Regions from separate parts of the Pseudomonas sp. LjRoot277 genome, predicted to be linked through region 1. Evidence: predicted binding sites of a transcription regulator. Region 1 holds the regulator's gene; the other holds the start of a gene.
What was found. The regulator FliA, encoded in region 1, starts transcription of late flagellar genes. The targets are predictions, from matches to a motif close to CTAAAGTTTNNNNNNNNNNNGCCGNTAA.
Positions count from the first base shown of each region.

Region 2: a site for FliA is predicted at 7,065-7,092, ahead of ACSQ87_RS15800 (methyl-accepting chemotaxis protein). Genes of this name have one in related genera too.

Region 1 covers NZ_CAXURI020000001.1:1,863,576-1,874,051, forward strand. Annotated here, with positions in the region: gene fliQ (flagellar biosynthesis protein FliQ) at 1-207, shown strand, start outside; gene fliR (flagellar biosynthetic protein FliR) at 211-993, shown strand; gene flhB (flagellar biosynthesis protein FlhB) at 997-2,136, shown strand; gene flhA (flagellar biosynthesis protein FlhA) at 2,399-4,528, shown strand; gene flhF (flagellar biosynthesis protein FlhF) at 4,540-5,868, shown strand; gene fleN (flagellar synthesis regulator FleN) at 5,985-6,815, shown strand; gene fliA (RNA polymerase sigma factor FliA) at 6,812-7,552, shown strand; gene ACSQ87_RS08910 (chemotaxis response regulator CheY) at 7,720-8,091, shown strand; gene ACSQ87_RS08915 (protein phosphatase CheZ) at 8,122-8,910, shown strand; gene ACSQ87_RS08920 (chemotaxis protein CheA) at 8,948-10,476, shown strand, end outside.
Region 2 covers NZ_CAXURI020000001.1:3,333,300-3,343,775, reverse strand. Annotated here, with positions in the region: gene ACSQ87_RS15840 (ABC-F family ATPase) at 1-992, shown strand, start outside; gene ACSQ87_RS15835 (MFS transporter) at 1,240-2,427, shown strand; gene ACSQ87_RS15830 (alpha/beta hydrolase family protein) at 2,450-3,487, opposite strand; gene ACSQ87_RS15825 (FMN-dependent NADH-azoreductase) at 3,667-4,278, opposite strand; gene ACSQ87_RS15820 (LysR substrate-binding domain-containing protein) at 4,408-5,316, shown strand; gene ACSQ87_RS15815 (MmcQ/YjbR family DNA-binding protein) at 5,313-5,672, shown strand; gene ACSQ87_RS15810 (DUF1294 domain-containing protein) at 5,669-6,097, opposite strand; gene ACSQ87_RS15805 (undecaprenyl-diphosphate phosphatase) at 6,094-6,924, opposite strand; gene ACSQ87_RS15800 (methyl-accepting chemotaxis protein) at 7,220-8,854, shown strand; gene pnuC (nicotinamide riboside transporter PnuC) at 9,091-9,654, shown strand; gene ACSQ87_RS15790 (AAA family ATPase) at 9,651-10,175, shown strand.

The DNA of each region.
Region 1 (10,476 bases):
GCCGTGCTGGTGATTCCGAGTTTGCTCGTGGGCCTGTTGGTGGCGATGTTCCAGGCCGCTACGCAGATCAACGAACAGACCCTGAGCTTCCTGCCGCGCCTGCTGGTGATGCTGGTGACGTTGATCGTCGCCGGTCCATGGCTGGTGCAGACCTTCATGGAATACATCCTGCAGTTGTACGGCAGTATTCCTCAGGTCATCGGCTAAACCATGTCGCTGCTCCAACTGACCGATACCCAGATCAGTACCTGGGTGGCGACGTTCATGCTGCCGCTGTTTCGCGTCGGCGCCTTGCTGATGGTCATGCCGGTGTTCGGCACGACCCTGGTGCCCACGCGAGTGCGCCTTTATTTCGCCCTGGCGATTACGTTGGTCATCGCTCCCGGCCTGCCGCCGATGCCGCCGGTCAATGCGCTGGACTTGAGCGGGCTGCTGCTGATTGCCGAGCAGATCCTCGTCGGTGCAGTGCTGGGGTTCTCTTTGCAGTTGTTCTTCCAGGCCTTTGTGGTCGCGGGGCAGATTGTCTCCATCCAGATGGGCATGGGCTTCGCTTCGATGGTCGACCCTACCAACGGCGTGTCGGTGGCCGTGATCGGGCAGTTCTTCACCATGCTGGTGACGCTGTTGTTCCTGTCCATGAACGGCCATCTGGTGGTGTTCGAAGTCCTCACTGAAAGCTTCACTACGCTGCCGGTCGGTAGCGGGTTGATGGTCAATCATTTCTGGGAACTGGCCGGCAAGCTCGGCTGGGTTCTCGGTGCCGCGCTGTTGCTGGTGTTGCCGGCGATTACTGCGTTGCTGGTGGTCAACATTGCCTTTGGCGTGATGACCCGGGCTGCGCCGCAGTTGAACATCTTTTCTATCGGCTTTCCGCTGACGCTGGTGCTTGGGCTATTCATCGTCTGGGTCGGGCTGGCGGACATTATCAATCAGTATCAACCGCTGGCCTCCGAGGCCTTGCAGTTGTTACGCGAACTGGCACGGGCGCGCTGAGTCATGGCTGAGAGCGAAAGCGGTCAGGACAAAACAGAAGACCCCACCGAGAAGCGCAAGAAGGACTCTCGCGAGAAGGGCGAGATCGCGCGCTCCAAAGAGCTCAACACGCTGGCGATCATGTTGGCGGGTTCCGGTGCGCTGCTGATTTTCGGCGGGGCGCTGGCGCAAGACTTGATGGAATTGATGCGGCAGAATTTCTCCCTGTCGCGTGAAGTCATTCTCGATCAGCGCTCCATGAGCACTTACCTGTTGAGTTCAGGGCTGACGGCCTTGCTGGCGATTCAGCCGATCATGATCACCCTGGTGCTGGCAGCGTTGATCGGGCCGATTTCCCTTGGTGGATGGCTATTCGCAGCGGGTTCCCTGGCACCGAAATTCAGTCGGATGAACCCTGCCGCCGGCCTCAAGCGAATGTTTTCGTTCAAGGCGGTGGCGGAGTTGCTTAAGGCGTTTGCGAAGTTTTTGATCATCCTGGCTGTGGCCCTGCAGGTGTTATCGTCAGACATCGATGACCTGATACGCATCGCCCACGAACCGTTGGAGCTGGCCGTCATTCACTGCCTGCAGGTGGTGGGCTGGAGTACGTTATGGATGTCTTGCGGGCTGATCGTTATTGCCGCGGTGGACGTACCGGTGCAGCTTTGGGAAAGCCACAAGAAACTGCTGATGACCAAGCAGGAAGTGCGTGACGAGCATAAAGATCAGGAAGGGAAGCCAGAGGTTAAACAACGGATCCGTCAGCTGCAGCGCGAAATGTCCCAGCGCCGGATGATGGCGGCGATCCCCGACGCCGATGTGGTCATCACCAACCCGACCCACTACGCCGTAGCGCTCAAGTACGATCCGGACAAGGGTGGGGCGCCGATGCTGATCGCCAAGGGCAGCGACTTCCTGGCCTTGAAGATCCGTGAAATCGCTGTGGCCAACGAAGTGCTGCTGCTTGAGTCGCCGGCACTGGCGCGTTCGATTTACTACTCCACCGAGCTTGATCAGGAAATTCCCGGCGGGCTTTACCTTGCCGTCGCCCAAGTGCTCGCTTACGTCTACCAGATCCGCCAGCACCGCGCCGGCAAGGGCAAACGCCCGGATCCGCTCAAGGACGACCTGCCGATTCCGCCGGACCTGCGACGCGATTCCTGATTGCGCCTGTAGCAGCTGCCGAGCCTGCGAGGCTGCGTTCGAGCCGGGGTCGCGCTCGACCGAAGTCCTCGCAAAAGGTTTACGACTGCTGCGTCCGAATGCGGCCCAAACCGAACGCAGCCTCGCAGGCTCGACAGCTGCTACGAGACTCAATAGAACCCTCTATTCCCTGTCTCGGCAAAAGTTGGAAGGCTTCTTGCAATAGCGGCTCTGCGCCTGCTTCAGGCGTCAAAAAGTTTGCTTCAAGGGATGGGGAATACCGGTGGATCGCTCTCAGTTACTCAACAGTGCTCGCACAAACGTTGCCGACTTAAGTCGGGGCAATCTGGGTGTGCCGTTGTTGCTGCTGGTCATGCTGGCGATGATGATGTTGCCGGTGCCGCCGTTCCTGCTGGATGTGTTCTTCACGTTCAACATCGCGTTGTCGATTGTCGTCTTGCTGGTCTGTGTTTACGCGTTGCGGCCACTGGACTTTGCGGTGTTCCCGACCATTCTGCTGGTGGCGACGTTGCTGCGACTGGCGCTGAACGTGGCCTCCACGCGGGTGGTGATGCTCCACGGCCAGGACGGTCATGCCGCCGCCGGCAAGGTGATCCAGGCCTTCGGCGAGGTGGTGATCGGCGGTAACTACGTGGTCGGTATCGTCGTCTTCGCGATTTTGATGATCATCAACTTTGTCGTGGTGACCAAGGGTGCCGGGCGGATTTCCGAGGTGAGTGCGCGTTTCACCCTCGATGCGATGCCCGGTAAACAAATGGCCATCGACGCCGACTTGAACGCCGGCCTGATCGATCAGAACCAGGCCAAACTGCGCCGGATGGAAGTGGCCCAGGAAGCCGAGTTCTACGGTTCCATGGACGGTGCCAGCAAGTTCGTTCGCGGTGACGCCATTGCCGGCCTGCTGATTCTGTTCATCAACCTGATCGGCGGCATGGCAGTCGGTATCTTCCAGCACGGCATGACCTTCGGCGATGCCGGTCGGGTGTACGCCTTGTTGACCATCGGTGACGGTTTGGTGGCGCAATTGCCATCACTGCTTTTATCTACAGCTGCAGCGATCATGGTGACCCGTGCTTCCGGTTCGGAAGACATGGGCAAGCAGATCAATCGCCAGATGTTCGCCTCGCCCAAAGCGTTGGCCGTGGCGGCAGGTTTGATGGCAGTGATGGGCCTCGTGCCGGGCATGCCGCATTTCTCCTTTCTCAGCATGGCGGCCCTGGCGGCCGGCGGTGCGTACCTGTTCTGGAAGAAGCAGAACGTGGTCAAGGTTCAGGCCTTGCAAGAGGTCAAGCGTCAACAGGAACTGCTGCCATCACCGGCTCGCGCTCAGGAAACCAAAGAGCTTGGCTGGGACGACGTCACTCCGATCGACATGATCGGCCTGGAAGTCGGCTACCGGTTGATTCCGCTGGTGGACCGCAATCAGGGTGGTCAGTTGCTGGCGCGGATCAAGGGCGTGCGCAAGAAGCTGTCCCAGGACCTGGGCTTCCTGATGCCGACCGTGCATATCCGTGACAACCTCGACCTGGCGCCGAGTGCCTATCGCCTGACCCTGATGGGGGTGATCCTGGCTGAAGCGGAAATTTACCCGGACCGCGAACTGGCGATCAACCCGGGGCAGGTCTACGGTACGCTCAATGGCATTACCGCCAAAGATCCGGCTTTCGGTCTGGAGGCAGTCTGGATCGAAATCAGCCAGCGTGCCCAGGCACAATCCCTCGGTTATACCGTGGTCGATGCCAGTACAGTGGTGGCAACCCACTTGAACCAGATTTTGTACAAGCACTCGAGCGAGTTGATCGGTCACGAAGAAGTGCAACAACTCATGCAATTGTTGGCCAAAAGCTCGCCAAAACTGGCCGAAGAACTGGTGCCGGGTGTGGTGTCTCTGTCGCAGCTGCTCAAAGTATTGCAGGCATTGCTGGCCGAACAGGTGCCAGTACGGGACATTCGCAGCATTGCCGAAGCCATCGCGAACAATGCCAGCAAGAGTCAAGATACTGCCGCGCTGGTGGCCGCGGTGCGCGTCGGCGTATCCCGCGCAATCGTCCAAAGCATTGTAGGGACTGACTCCGAGCTACCAGTGATCACGCTGGAGCCAAGGTTGGAACAAATATTGCTCAATAGTCTTCAGAAGGCAGGACAAGGCTCGGAAGAGGGTGTTCTGCTGGAGCCAAGCATGGCTGAGAAACTGCAGCGCTCGTTGATCGATGCGGCGCAGCGTCAGGAAATGCAAGGTCAGCCGGTGATTCTGCTGGTAGCCGGTCCGGTTCGCGCGATGCTGTCGCGATTCGGCCGATTGGCAGTCCCGGGTTTGCATGTGTTGGCTTACCAGGAAATTCCTGACAACAAGCAAGTGACCATCGTTGCGACAGTAGGGCCCAACGGCTGAGGTAGTGGTTTATGCAAGTTAAGCGTTTTTTCGCCGCCGATATGCGTCAGGCCATGAAACTGGTTCGTGATGAGCTGGGCGCTGATGCCGCCATCATTGGCAACCGCCGGATCGCCGGTGGTGTCGAGCTGACGGCTGCCCTGGATTACAAGTTGTCGGCGCTGGCTCCGCGCGTTCCGAACATGGAACTCGAAGACGAGCTGCGCAAGACCCAATCGCGGATCGTCACCGCCCAGGCCGAACTGAGCCTGCGCAGCGATGGCGAGAGCGACAAGTCCACCAATCGCCAGTTATTCGCCGGCCTGCCACTGACCGCCGCCGAGCCGCTGATCGAGCCGACCTACACCGAACCCCGTCGTCCTGCACCCGCTGCGGCACCTGCCTCCGGTGGCGTCGACCCACGGGCGTTCGACTCGATGCGTTTCGAACTCAACAGCCTGCGCGAACTGATGGAAGTGCAACTCGGCTCCCTGGCCTGGAATCAGCTGCAAGGCAGCCGTCCGGCCCAGGCCAATCTTTGGCGTCGCCTGCAACGCATCGGCCTGTCCGGCCCGTTGTCGCGCGATTTGCTGGCGCTGATTACCGATATTGAAGAACCTCGTCAGGCCTGGCGCATGTTGCTGGCACATCTGGCGCGGATGATCGCCACACCGGAAGTCGAGCCTCTGGAAGAGGGCGGCGTGATTGCCATGGTCGGCCCTGCCGGCATGGGCAAGACCACCACCCTGGCCAAACTCGCGGCCCGTTACGTGCTCAAGTACGGCGCGCAAAATATCGCGCTGGTCAGCATGGACAGCTACCGTATTGGTGCTCAGGAACAACTCAAGACGTTGGGCCGGATCCTCAATGTGTCGGTGACGCATGTCGATCCGGGCCAATCGCTGGTGCAGGCGCTGGAGCCTTTGCTGCGCAAACGCGTGGTGCTGATCGATACCGCGGGCCTTCAGGCCAGCGATCCGGCACTGCGCATGCAGCTCGAAAGCCTGGCCGGTCGTGGCATCAAATCAAAAAATTACCTGGTTTTGGCAACCACCAGCCAGAAACAGGTTCTAACGGCCGCTTATCACAGTTACAAGCGTTGTGGGCTCGCTGGCTGCATCCTGACTAAACTGGATGAAACGGCAAGTCTGGGCGAGGTGTTGAGCCTGGCCATCAGTCATGAATTGCCGGTGGCCTACCTGACCGATGGCCCGCGGATTCCGGATGATTTGCATCTACCGCGTCGTCATCAGTTGGTCAGTCGCGCCGTAAGCGTGCAAATGCAAGAAGAACCCAGCGAAGAAGCCATGGCTGACATGTTCGCTGATATTTACCACAGCCCGACCAAGCAGGTTGGCTGAGGTATTAATGAACAGTTTTTGTACCTACATCGATGGTCTGCCATGCATTGTTCAGTTGTTGAACGCGCAGCCAGTAATGTGGCCTCCGTCTAAGTAAGACAAGGTAAAGAAAATTCATGGGCAGCATGCATCCCGTACAGGTGATCGCGGTGACCGGCGGCAAAGGTGGCGTCGGGAAGACTAACGTGTCAGTGAACTTGTCCCTGGCTCTAGCTGAGCTCGGCCGGCGCGTCATGCTGCTGGACGCTGATCTGGGGCTGGCGAACGTCGACGTCCTGCTGGGACTGACACCCAAACGTACTTTGGCCGACGTGATCGAAGGCCGCTGCGAGCTGCGCGACGTACTGTTGCAGGGCCCTGGCGGCATTCGCATCGTCCCGGCCGCGTCCGGCACACAGAGCATGGTTCATTTAAGTCCGGCCCAACACGCCGGCCTGATCCAGGCGTTCAGCGATATCGGCGACAACCTCGACGTGCTAGTGATCGACACCGCTGCGGGCATTGGGGACTCGGTAGTCAGTTTCGTTCGCGCAGCGCAGGAAGTCTTGCTGGTGGTCTGCGACGAACCGACCTCGATCACCGATGCCTACGCACTGATCAAACTGCTGAACCGCGATTACGGCATGAACCGTTTCCGCGTCCTGGCCAACATGGCCCAGAGCCCGCAGGAAGGGCGCAACCTGTTCGCCAAGTTGACCAAGGTCACGGATCGCTTCCTTGACGTCGCCTTACAATACGTCGGCGCGGTGCCTTACGACGAAAGTGTGCGCAAGGCTGTGCAGAAGCAGCGCGCCGTCTACGAAGCCTTCCCGCGGTCCAAGTGCTCACTGGCGTTCAAAGCCATTGCACAGAAGGTCGATACCTGGCCGCTACCTGCCAACCCGCGTGGGCACCTGGAGTTTTTCGTCGAGCGCCTCGTGCAACAAACCGCAGGACCGGTGCTATGACAGCCAGTGGCTACAACCTCTACAAGAATTCGGCACGTGACGCGCAGTACGAGCTGATCGAGCGTTACGCGCCACTGGTTAAACGCATTGCCTACCACTTGCTGGCGCGTCTGCCGGCCAGTGTCCAGGTCGAAGACCTGATCCAGGCCGGGATGATCGGCCTGCTTGAAGTGTCGACCAAATACGACGCCAGCAAAGGCGCGAGTTTCGAGACGTACGCGGGCATTCGAATCCGTGGCGCGATGCTCGATGAAGTACGCAAGGGGGACTGGGCGCCACGTTCGGTCCACCGCAATACCCGGATGGTCAGCGACGCCATTCGCTCGATTGAAGCTAAAACCGGTCGTGACGCTAAAGATCACGAGGTTGCGGCCGAACTCCAATTGAGTCTCGACGATTATTACGGGATTTTGAACGACACCCTGGGCAGCCGGTTATTCAGTTTCGACGATCTGTTGCAGGACGGCGAACACGAAGGGCTGCACGAGGATGGCGCCAGTGCTCATCTCGAGCCGTCACGCGATCTGGAAGATGAACGCTTCCAGGCGGCGCTGGCGGACGCGATTGCCAATTTGCCGGAGCGTGAGCGACTGGTGTTGGCGCTGTACTACGACGAAGAGTTGAATCTCAAGGAAATCGGTGAGGTCCTGGGGGTCAGCGAATCTCGGGTCAGCCAGTTACACAGCCAGTGCGCGGCCCGTTTGCGGGGGCGTTTGGGGGAGTGGCGAGCGCGCTGAAGGCAGTGTGGGGACACTGCGAACGCGGCTGGTGGGGTGTTGAACCGTACCGGTCCCGATCTGTTGTGCTCCAGACAGTCATTGAGTGCTTTGCCGGATTGATTGAAATGGCGCGTCCAGGTGCTGGGCGCGTTTAAGACTGCTTGGAGGTCGAATTGGACAAGAACATGAAAATCCTCATCGTTGATGACTTCTCAACGATGCGGCGGATCATTAAAAACCTGTTGCGTGACCTTGGGTTCACCAACACGGTCGAGGCCGACGATGGCACTACTGCCATTCCGGTTCTCAACAGCGGCAGCATCGACTTTCTGGTAACAGACTGGAACATGCCTGGCATGACCGGTATCGACCTGCTGCGCCACGTGCGTGCCGATGAAAAGCTCAAGCACCTGCCGGTGCTGATGGTGACCGCTGAAGCCAAGCGCGAGCAAATCATCGAGGCAGCCCAGGCCGGAGTTAACGGCTATGTGGTCAAGCCCTTCACGGCCCAGGCGTTAAAAGAAAAAATCGAGAAGATTTTCGAACGCATCGGTTGATGTGCGAAGCCACTGCGCCACGGGGGAGCTATGGAGCATAACGAGTCTTCACAGGGCGATTTCGAATCGACTCTGAAAAAACACGCGGTCGAACTGGTCGAAAGCCTTGAAAAAGGCAGGTTCGGCGACGCTGTGCAACTGATCCATGAGCTCAATCAGACCCGTGACCGTGGCCTGTATCAGGAAGTGGGCAAGCTCACTCGCGAGCTGCATAGCGCGATCGTCAATTTCCAGATTGACCCGCACATGCCGCAAGCCGAGGAAGTCTCGCAGATCACGGATGCCACCGAGCGTCTGGGTTATGTGGTCAAGCTGACCGAGGCGGCTGCCAACCGCACCATGGACCTGGTGGAAAACGCCACGCCGCTGGTCAACGGCCTGAGCAACGAAGCCCAGGCCTTGAGCAACGACTGGGGACGGTTCATGCGCCGCGAAGTCGGGGCTGAAGAGTTCCGCGAGCTGGCCCGGCGAGTCGACGGTTTCCTGACACGCAGCAGCGAAGACAATCGCGTTGTGTCGAGCAACCTCAACGACATTCTGCTCGCTCAGGATTACCAGGACCTCACCGGTCAGGTGATCAAGCGTGTGACCCAATTGGTCACCGAAGTTGAAAGCAACCTGCTCAAGCTCGTGCTTATGGCCAGTCATGTGGACCGCTTTGCGGGCATCGAACATGACCGTGAAGCGATGCTTGCAGAAAAAGATCCGCAAAAACATCTCTCTCAGGGTGAAGGTCCGCAGATTCATGCCGATAAAAGAGAAGACGTTGTGTCCGGTCAGGACGATGTGGACGATTTGCTATCCAGTCTTGGATTTTAGGTTTTTAGGTTTTTAGACCTTTAGGAGCACCCCCTTAATGAGCTTCGGCGCCGATGAAGAGATCCTTCAGGATTTCCTGGTTGAGGCCGGCGAGATTCTAGAGCAACTGTCCGAACAGCTGGTCGAGCTTGAAAGCCGACCTGATGATGCGGACTTGCTCAATGCAATTTTTCGCGGTTTTCACACTGTAAAAGGAGGCGCCGGCTTCCTCCAGCTCAACGAGCTGGTGGAGTGCTGTCACATCGCCGAGAACGTGTTCGACATCCTGCGCAAGGGTGAACGCCGCGTCGACTCGGAACTGATGGACGTGGTTCTCGAAGCGCTGGATGCGGTGAACGGCATGTTTACCGAAGTCCGCGAGCGCAGCCCGATCACGGCTGCCACGCCAGAATTGCTTGCGGCACTGGCCCGTCTGGCCGAGCCGCAAACCGCCGATGAAACGGCACCGGTCGCCGAAGTGGTGGAAGAACCTGCCGCCGAGAGCGAATCGGGTGACATCACCGATAACGAATTCGAACAACTGCTGGACTCGCTGAACGCCGTCAAGGCTCAGGCAGAAGCCCCGGCAGCCGTGCCAGCGCCGAGCAGCAATGCGGCGACCAGCGACGAAATCACCGATGCCGAGTTCGAGTCGTTGCTCGATCAACTGCACGGTAAAGGCCAGTTCGCCGTCGATGCGGTAGCCCCGGCGCCAGCCGCACCGGCTGCCCCGAAAGCGGCAGGCGACAGCTCCGATATCACCGACGACGAGTTCGAAGCACTGCTCGATCAGCTGCACGGCAAGGGCAACTTTGCCGTTGATGCGCTGGAATCGGCCATTGCTGCGGTCCCGGCCCCGGCTGCGCCAACCGCTAAAGCGGCTGGCGGCGATCTGATCTCCGATCACGAGTTCGAATCACTGCTCGACGAATTGCACGGTAAAGGCAAGTTCACCGAGGTTGGCACTGGCGCAGTGGTTTCTGCTCCTGTCGCCAAGGCGCCAGCACCGGCTGCGAAACCCGTTGCCAAAGCGCCCGAGCCTAAAGCCGAAGCGCCGAAGCCTGCCGCAGCTGCAGCACCGGCTCCGGCGCGTGCCCCGTCCGCGCCGCCACCGGAAAAACCGGCCAGCGAAGCCGAGACCACCGTGCGGGTCGACACCGCGCGTCTCGACGAAATCATGAACATGGTTGGCGAGTTGGTACTGGTGCGTAACCGCTTGGTCCGTCTGGGCCTCAACAGCGGCGACGAAGCCATGTCCAAGGCCGTGTCGAACCTCGACGTGGTCACGGCCGACCTGCAAACCGCGGTCATGAAGACCCGGATGCAACCGATCAAGAAGGTCTTCGGGCGCTTCCCGCGCCTGGTTCGCGACCTGGCTCGCCAGCTCAAGAAAGAGATCAACCTGGAACTGGTCGGCGAAGAAACCGACCTCGACAAGAACCTCGTCGAGGCCCTGGCCGACCCGCTGGTCCACTTGGTGCGCAACTCGGTCGACCACGGTATTGAAGAGCCGGCCGAACGTGAAGCGATGGGCAAGCCTCGCAGCGGCAAGGTGATCCTGTCCGCTGAACAGGAAGGCGACCACAT
Region 2 (10,476 bases), 1.5 Mb from region 1:
AGCGCTCCAGCCTGATGATCATCATCTCTCACGACCGTCACTTCCTGAACAGCGTGTGCACCCACATGGCTGACCTGGACTACGGCGAGCTGCGCCTGTTCCCGGGCAACTACGACGAATACATGACCGTGGCGACCCAGTCCCGCGAGCAACTGCTGTCGGACAACGCCAAGAAGAAAGCGCAGATATCGGAACTGCAATCGTTCGTCAGCCGCTTCTCGGCCAACGCCTCGAAAGCCAAGCAAGCAACCTCCCGCGCCAAGGCGATCGACAAGATCCAGCTGGCCGAGGTCAAGCCTTCGAGCCGTGTGAGCCCGTTCATCCGTTTCGAACAAACCAAGAAGCTGCACCGTCAGGCGGTCATCGTCGAGCGCATGGCCAAAGGCTTCGATGGCAAGACACTGTTCAAGGACTTCAGCTTCCAGGTTGAAGCTGGCGAGCGCGTCGCGATCATCGGCCCGAACGGTATCGGTAAAACCACCCTGCTGCGCACCCTGGTCAACGAACTGACCCCGGATGCCGGTACTGTGAAGTGGACCGACGCCGCGGAACTGGGCTACTACGCCCAGGACCACGCGCACGACTTCGAAGACGACTGCAACCTGTTCGACTGGATGGGCCAATGGACCCAGGGCGGCGAGCAAATCGTTCGCGGTACCCTCGGCCGTATGCTGTTCTCCAACGACGAGATCCTCAAGTCGGTCAAGGTCATCTCCGGTGGTGAGCAAGGTCGCATGCTGTTCGGCAAGCTGATCCTGCAAAAGCCGAACGTGCTGATCATGGACGAACCGACCAACCACTTGGACATGGAATCCATCGAGGCGCTGAACCTGGCGCTGGAGAACTACCCGGGCACGCTGATCTTCGTCAGCCACGACCGTGAGTTCGTATCGTCGTTGGCCACCCGCATTATCGAACTCAGCCCTAGCGGCGTGATCGACTTCAGTGGCACCTATGACGACTACCTGCGTAGCCAGGGCGTTGTGTTCTAAGCGTTCGCTATAAATAAAAAGCCCTGTCCTTGTGACGGGGCTTTTTGCATTTCAGGGACATGGGATGTTTTGGTGCCGAGACCTTCGCGAGCAAGCCCGCTCCCACATGTGAAAGGCGTTCCCCTGTGGGAGCGGGCTTGCTCGCGAAGAGGCCCTCAAAGCCTACGAACATAGTTAGCCTGCTTCCTTTTATTTGCAGCCCGCGCCATGATGCAGGTCTCCTACCGCCGCCCGCGAACGAGCCCTCATGTCTGTGCAGCAACTACCCCCGCAAAGCTCCATGGCGATCACCCTGCAGATCGTCTCCATTGTCTTTTATACCTTTATTGCCTTCCTCTGCATCGGCCTGCCGATTGCGGTGTTGCCGGGGTATGTCCATGAGCAGCTGGGTTTCAGCGCGATCATCGCGGGGCTGACCATCGGCTCGCAGTACCTGGCCACCCTGCTCAGCCGCCCGATGGCCGGGCGCCTGTCGGACAGCATCGGCACGAAACGGGCGATTGTTTACGGGTTATCGGGGATTGTGTTGAGCGGCGTGCTGACGTTGATTTCAACGCTGCTGCAAAGTCTTCCGTTGCTGAGTCTGTTGATTCTGATCGCTGGCCGTTTGTTGCTGGGGATCGCCCAAGGCTTGATCGGGGTCGGGACCATCAGTTGGTGCATGGGTCAGGTGGGCGCTGAACATACCGCGCGATCGATCTCCTGGAACGGCATCGCCTCCTACGGTGCCATCGCCATTGGCGCGCCGCTGGGGGTAGTGATGGTCGGCGAACTGGGGTTCGCCAGTCTTGGGATCGCGCTGTCGGTGCTGGCGCTGGCGGCGTTGTTGCTGATCCGCAACAAACCCTCGGTGCCGGTGATTCGCGGCGAACGCCTGCCGTTCTGGGCGGTGTTCGGGCGCATTGCGCCGTTCGGTGCGAGCCTGAGCCTCGCCTCCATCGGTTATGGCACGCTGACCACTTTTATTACCCTTTATTACGTCAGCCGTGGCTGGGCCGGCGCGGCTTATTGCCTGACGGTGTTCGGCGTTTGTTTCATTCTGGCGCGACTGTTGTTCATCTCCAGCATTAGCCGTTTCGGTGGATTCACCTCGGCCATTGCCTGTATGAGCATTGAAACGGTGGGCCTGGTGTTGCTGTGGTTCGCGCCTTCGACCGGTTATGCGCTGATCGGCGCAGGCCTGACCGGGTTCGGTCTGTCGCTGGTATATCCGGCGCTGGGGGTCGAAGCGATCAAGCAAGTGCCCAACTCCAGTCGCGGGGCGGGACTGAGTGCTTACGCGGTGTTTTTCGATCTGGCGCTGGCGATTGCCGGGCCGTTGATGGGCGCCGTGGCGTTGAACCTCGGGTACACATGGATTTTCTTCAGCGCGGCGTTGTTGTCGGTGGCAGGACTCGGTTTGACCCTGTTACTGAAACGCCGCGCCATGGCCTGATCGGCCGCGAATGGTGTGAATTTCACTGATCCGCCGTCTGCATTCCGGCCCGGGTCGGTTTGCCAAGCGCGTGAGAGAAGAAACGCCCCGCTTCGGACACCATGGTGCGATGGATGTCTTTGCGGTCTACGCCATCGGCATCGGTACACAGCGCCGGCATGGCGATGATCTGCTCTTCATTGCACGGCGCCAGGAACACAAAGTGCCCTGCCCCGGCCAGCAACTTGAAGTCCGGTGCGATCGGCAGTTTGCGCGCAAGCGCCGCGGCATTCTTGTCGAACGCCACCAGTTTGTCGCCGTCGCCGCTGTAGAGCAGGACAGGCACATGCACGTCGGCCAGGGTATGGCGACCAAACTTCAGGCTCAGCGGCGCCATGAGCAACAAGGCGCGAACCCGAGGGTCGGCCACCGGTTGCAAGTCATCACGGTCAGCAATCAATTCGCCTTGGGTGTTGCAGGCATCGCGGTCGTCCGGGCGCTCCTGACAATAGCGGCGCAGACGGTCCAGGTCTGGTGTAGCGCCGGACAGAATCAGCGCCGTCTCCCCGCCCGCCGAATAACCGATCACACCCACCTGATCGGCATTGACGAAGGGCGCGAGCATTCGATCGCCCAGCGTCGCGGTAATGGCTTCGGAAATCTGGATGGGCCGACCGTAAAGGTTACTCAACGTACCGAGGCGGCTGTGGTCTTTGGAGTTGTCACCGGGATGGATCACCGCCACCACCACAAACCCTTTGCGTGCCAGCGATGTGGCGAGGTCGTTTAAGGCCAGCGGGGTTCCGGTGTTGCCGTGGGACAGCATCAGCATCGGGAAACGGCCGATGGCGACTCGGGTATCTTCGCCCGCTTCGACCGTGTAGCCCTCGAGGATGCTGGAGTGTTCCTTGTCGCTGGAGGGGTAGAAAGCGATGGCGCGCATCGGCTGCAAGTCCAGAGGGTCGAGAAAGCTCATCTCATGGAAACCGACGCTCCAGTGAGGATGCGGCGCAGGCGCGGCGTGCACTGAGTTCAGGCTGCTGAGCAGGCAAATCAGCAAGGTTGCACAAAGACGCACCATGGGAGGCTCCACCTGGCTACTGACCGGGGACGTTAATCCTCGACTGCATAACTCGGGCCACTATTTAATGAAATTCCGAAACAGCCAGAAACAAAAAACTCCGCATCTGGCACTTGCGTGGTCAGAATACAGAGTTTTTTGGGTATTGCTCGAGCTGTTTGATTTTCTTTACAGAAGCCTTACGCAGCGGCGAACAACTGCTCGCTGATTTGCGTGTGAGCGTCGCTCATGGCTTTGGTGCGGACTTCGTCACCGTAGGCCAGGCCATGGGCACGGACGAACTCGAGGTCAGTGATACCGATGAAGCCGAACAGCACCTTCAAGTACTCTTCGTGAGCAACACCAGTCGCCTGGCCCGCATGCAGACCGCCGGAAGTCGATACGATCACGACTTTCTTGCCACCGCACAGGCCTTCAGGGCCGGCTTCGGTGTAACGGAAGGTCTGACCGGCAACGGCGATGCGGTCGATCCAGGCCTTGAGTTGGGTCGGGATGGTGAAGTTGTACATCGGAGCTGCAATCACCACGGCATCGGCGGCGAGGAATTCGGCCAGGGTGGTGGCGCTCAGCTCGGCTTCGTGCTGTTGGGCGGCGTTGCGCAGTTCAGCGGTGGTACCGGCGGCAACCAGGGTCGTGGCGGAGAAATGGCTGATGGCATCGGCGGCCAGGTCGCGATAGGTCACCACGGCAGTCGGCTCGGCGATTTGCCAGGCTTTAACGACTTCGCTGCTCAGCTGACGGGAAGCCGAGTTGTCACCAAGAATGCTCGAATCGATATGCAGCAGTTTCATGTGGGATCTCCAGGTGAGGATCGCTACGAGGCGATCTGATGGGGAGAATCCTACAGACGAAACCAATAGCTGATTAGACTGCGACAATGCGATAGTTCGTCCCACTGATAGAACAATAGAGCTCCCACCATGCAAGACCTCAATGATCTCTACTACTTCGCCAAGGTGGTTGAAGCCGGTGGCTTCGCGGCAGCCGGGCGTTTGCTCGGAATTCCCAAGTCGCGATTGTCGCGGCGCATCGCCGAGCTGGAAGAGCGCCTTGGCGCGCGCCTGCTGCAACGCACCACCCGACAACTCAAGCTGACCGCCGTGGGCGAACGTTACCTGCGGCACTGTCAGGCGATGCTGCTGGAAGCTGAAATGGCCGATGAAGCCGTCGCCAGCATGTCCAGCGAACCTCGCGGGCGTTTACGAGTGTCCTGCCCCGTCGGATTGGCCCACGAAATTCTGCCGCCAGTAATCAGCGATTTCCTTGAGAAGTATCCTCAGGTTCAACTGGAGGTCATGTTGCTCAACCGCCGCGTCGACCTAGTGACCGAGGGCGTCGACGTGGCGCTGCGAGTACGTGAGTTGGGCGATGAGGATCCGCTGCTGGTCACCCGACGTTTGCGTCAGGCGCAGATGGCGATGGTCGCCAGCCCCGGTTTTTTGCACGGGCGTGAAATCAACCACCCCGAAGACCTGAAAAACCTGCCCGTGCTCGGCGCCCTGGAGGCCGACCGCATGGTGCATATCCGCCTGCTCGACCAACAGGGCAAAAGCTGCGATTTCACTCTCGAAGCGCGATTGGGCATCGATGACTTTATCGTGCGCAAGGCCTGCACCCTCGCCGGCCAGGGTTTTACCATGCTGCCGATGATGTATTGCGAGCAGGAACTGGAAAACGGCTCGCTGGTGCAGTTGCTGCCTGATTGGTCGCTGCCTGGCGGCTGGCTGCAAGCGGTCTACCCTCATCGGCGCGGGGTGATGCCGGCCGTACGCGCCTGGCTCGACCATTTGATCGAATCATTCAATGCCTGTGGGGACCGACTGATATGAAGGCTGGACGTATGAGCGAAGAGGATGTCGCGCAATTCTGTCTCGCGCTGCCGGGTGCGCGGGAAGACTACAAGTGGGGTGGCGTACGGGTGTTTTCGATTGCGGGGAACAAGATGTTTGCCTTGCAGAATCTGCGGGGCGAATCCTTGGCCTTCAAGGTCGACAAGGACTTGTTTCTCGGTCATTGCGACCGCCCGGGAATCCGCCCGGCGCCGTATCTGGCGCGGGCTCAGTGGATCATCATGGAAACGCCCTACCCGTTGGGCCCTGAAGAGCTGCAAGGCTTGTTGCAGCGTTCCCATCAATTGGTGGTGAGCAAGTTGCCCAAGCGCACCCAGGTCGGACTGCTGCTTTAAAGCAGCGCGAACAGATGGGCGCCGAGAAACAGCTGATCGATCCAGAACACCTGATGCATCAGCACGATGATCCAGAACACCAGCTGAAACGAGAGCTTGCGCGTCTTGTGCCGAAACAGCTGCTGCGCCAGCAAGGCGCCCGGCCAGCCACCGGCGAGCTCCACCGCATGCAACACGTTCTCAGGTGTGCGCCAATGGTCGGCGCGCGCCTTGCGCTTGTCGCTCCAGTACAGCAAGAACGCCAGCAGGCTGACCACTCCGTACGCCGCCAAGGGAATCACGGAAACCCCACGCAACCACAACGACATCGAGCCGTACAGCGGCAGCGCGCACAGGACCGCAAACACCAACAGTTTCAGCTGGAGATTGCGAAGCTCTCCTGCGGGCTTGCGTCCGGGTTTGTTGCGCGCGCTGGCGTCATTCATGGCTTGACCGCGGTCCAGTCGACCCAGCCAAACTGCCAGGTGGCCAGGATGACCAGGCCGAATGCGATGCGATACCAGGCGAACGCTGCGTAGCTGTGGCTGGCGATGAACTTGAGCAAGGCTCTGACGGCAATCATCGCGAAGATGAACGCCGTGACGAAACCGATCGCGAACACCGGAAAATCAGACGGCACGAACAGGTCGCGATACTTGTAGCCCGAGTACACCGCCGCGCCGACCATGGTCGGCATCGCCAGAAAGAAAGAAAACTCGGTGGCGGTCTTGCGCGACAAGCCGAACAGCAAACCGCCAATGATCGTCGAGCCGGAGCGCGAGGTCCCGGGAATCATTGCCAGGCACTGGGCAAAGCCAACTTTCAGCGCGTCTTTCCAGGTGATTTCGTCAACGGTTTGGGCATGCACTTCATGCTGACGCTGCTCAGCCCACAGCATGACGATACCGCCCACGACCAACGCCGTGGCCACGGTGATCGGGTTGAACAGATACTCGTGGATCAGATCAGCGAAAATCACCCCCAATACCACAGCCGGCAGAAAGGCGATCAGCAGGTTCGCGGTAAAGCGTCGAGCGTTCGGCTGCGTCGGCAAACCGATAACCACATCGAATATCTTGCGGCGAAACTCCCACACCACCGCCAGAATCGCCCCCAACTGAATAATGATGTTGAAGGCCATGGCCCGCTCGCCACCGAAGTCGAGCAGGTCAGCCACAATGATCTGGTGCCCGGTACTGGAAATCGGCAAAAACTCCGTCAGCCCTTCTACAACCCCAAGAATCAATGCCGAAAAGGCAGTCCAAAGATCCATCAATCCCCCAAGAAGCGATGCGCTACGGCATGCCCCGTAAATATTTTTTTCAGAACGTTGACTGCGGTCAGCGTCGCTGCTGCACCGCGCGCATAGAATCCAGCCGAAACCATAAAAATTCCGTGAAAAATCAACTTGGATTCAGGTTTTTCCGTGCGGGGCCGAAATCCTATCAGACAAGTCTGATTAACGCTGCCGCGTTATTGGACTTGGGTCGGATATGACCGATTGGCAAAGTGTGGTTGGATGCTGGCGATCATTTATTACAAGAAAAAGAAACCGGAGTGACAGCGTTATGAACAGCTTGCGCAGTATGTCGATCAGCCGACGTTTGTGGCTCATCTTGATCGTGGCCGTCCTGATGCTAATGACGTTGGGCGTCTTGATGCTCAAGCAGATTCACGATGACCTGTACCACGCCAAGGCTCAGAAAACCCAGCATGTGGTGCAAACCGCCAGTGGCATTCTGACCTATTACCACGACCTCGAAACCGCCGGCACACTCACCCGCGATGCTGCACAGAAGCAAGCTCTGAGCGCCGTTCGCGGTCTGCGCTATGACCAGAACGACTACTTCTGGATCAATGATCTGACGCCGGTGATGATCATGCACCCGGCCAACCCGAAACTCGATGGCCAGAACCTCTCGGCGATCCGCGACCCGGACGGTTTTGCCCTGTTTAACGAAATGGTCGCCGTCGCCAAGACCAAGGGTGCCGGCACCGTCGACTATCGCTGGCCGAAACCGGGCGCCAGCGCTCCGGTAGAAAAAACTTCCTACATCAAACTCTTCGAACCCTGGGGTTGGGTGATCGGTTCGGGCGTGTATATCGATGACATGCAGGCCGAGTTCTATGGCCAGGTCTGGAAGGCTTCGTTCGTGGGGCTGGTGATTGCCCTGATCATGGCGCTGCTGGTCATCCTGATTGCCCGCAGCATCGTGCGTCCACTGCAGGAAACCGTGAACGCCATGGCCAACATCGCCAGCGGCGAGAGCGACCTGACCCACAGCCTCGACACCCATGGCCAGGATGAAGTCACGCAATTGGCACGTCACTTCAACGCCTTCACCGCCAAGCTGCGACTGGTGATCAGGGAACTGCAAGTGTCTGCCAGTGCCCTGGGCCAGTCTTCCAGCGAACTGGGCAACGACGCCGCCCAGGCCCAGCAACGCAGTCAGCAACAGTCCCAGCAAATGGAACTGGTGGCCACAGCAATCAATGAAGTGACGTATGGCGTACACGACGTCGCGAAAAACGCCGAGCACGCCGCCAGCGAAATGCGCGATGCCGAGTCTCAGGCGCAGCAAGGTCAGGTCAATATCGATGGCAGCCTGCAACAGATCGACAAGCTGTCGTCCACCATCGACCAGGCGGTGGAGGTGATTCGTACCCTGGCCGCCGAAAGCACGCAGATCGGCAGCGTCCTCGAAGTGATCCGCTCCATCGCCGAGCAAACCAACCTGCTGGCCCTCAATGCGGCCATCGAAGCCGCCCGGGCCGGCGAGCAAGGTCGCGGTTTTGCGGTGGTGGCCGATGAAGTGCGACTGCTGGCCCAGCGTACCCAGAAGTCCACGGCCGAGATCCAGTCGATGATCGAACGCCTGCAAAGCCACTCCGAAGCGGCGGTCAAAGTGATCGGCGACAGCAGCCGCGCATCGCAGTTGACCATCGAGCAGGCCGGCCTGGCCGGTGCAAGCCTGAATGCCATTGCCCAGGCGCTGCGCAACCTCAACGGGTTGAACGCTTCCATCGCCAGCGCAACCTTGCAACAGGCGCATGTGGTCGAGGACATCAACCAGAACGTTACCCAGGCGGCCGGTTTGTCTCACAGCACGGCGCTGGCGGCTGAACAGTCGAGCGTGGCCAGCGTTCATCTGAAGGAATTGAGTGAGCAGTTGAACGGGCTGCTCAAGCAGTTCCGGGTGTAACGACAGCCCTGTAGCAGCTGCCGGGCTTGCGAGGCTGCCTTCGGCTGCGGAGCAGTCGTCAATCCTGCCTGCAAGTTTTTTCTGACACACTGCGGTGTCTGATTTCACGACTGCTACGCAGCCGAACGCAGCCTCGCGAGCTCGACAGCTGCTACACAGGGCGGCGCACGCCGGTTCTACTTGGCAGCGCCTGCCGTTACAATCCGCTCCTCTTCGACTTCCCCCAAGGAACCTCCATGTCCGGGCTTGAACTGTTTGCCGCTGCCCTCGGTGTCATTGCCGTCTGGTTGACGGTCAAACAGAACCCCTGGTGCTGGCCGATCGGCCTGGTCATGGTGCTGCTTTATAGCTGGATCTTTTTTGAGGTGAAGCTCTACTCGGACATGCTCCTGCAGGTGATCTACGCCGCATTGCAGCTCTATGGCTGGTGGCAGTGGACGCATGCGAGGGGCGCGCACCATGGTCGGCAGGTCAGCCTGCTCGACGGTAAATCGGTCGCTTTGAGTCTGCTCATTGGCGCGATCGGCAGTCTGTTGCTGGGCGCTGCAATGGCGAACTGGACCGATGCCGCACAACCCTGGCTCGATGCGGCACTGACTGGCTTCAGCCTGGTGGCGCAGTTATGGATGGCGCAAAAACGCATTCAATGCTGGCCGCTGTGGTTCACCTTGGATGTGATCTTCGTCGGGCTGTTTATCTACAAAGACCTGTACCTGACCGCCGGGCTCTACGCGCTGTTCGCCCTGATTGCCGTGCAAGGCTGGCGGGAATGGCGGGCCGATCCGGCGTTGCGCACATGAAAGTTCTGGTACTCACAGGCCCCGAGTCCAGTGGCAAAAGCTGGCTTTCGAGTGAGATTCACGCCAATTTTGGCGGCATATTGGTCGGCGAGTACGTTCGGCGCTTCATCGAAAGCGAAGCCCGGGAAACCTGCTACGATGACATTGCACGCATAGCACATGGCCAGCTGAGATGGGAAGATGAAGCACGCGCCAGACAACCATCCCTGTTGATTCTCGATACACACCTATTAAGCAATATCCTTTGGAGCCAGACTTTGTTTGGCGCTTGCCCGACGTGGATCGAACAAGCATTGCTGGCACGGCACTACGACCTGCATTTGCTGCTGAGCCCTGAAACCGTGACCTGGCATGACGACGGGCAGCGTTGCCAACCGCAACTGGCAGAACGCCAGGCGTTTTTCCAGGCCAGCCGCCAATGGCTTGACCTGCACCGCCAGCCTTGCCAGGTACTGCAAGGTGATTGGCAACAGCGCAAGGACGCAGCATTCGAGGCTGTGACGCGCTTGCTCAAGGCCTGACCAGCGGACTCCCCGCCCTGCCGCCAATGTCCATTCCTGAAACACCCATCCTTGCTAAAACCAGCGAGCTAGAGCGACTCGAGCACTCCAGCAAGAAAATGTTAAACCACTGATACAACCCGCCTTCAGCGCCCTTAGCGAGCAAAACCGCCAGCTTGGACGGCGTTTTTGCGTGGCTCTGTCTCAATGGCGTTACTAAATTTTTTGACCACCTCGACAATTAAAGCCAACCAACTGTTTTTAAAAGATAAAAAAAAACCGGCACACCTTCTGCTCTCTACCTCGCAACGCTGATAAGGGC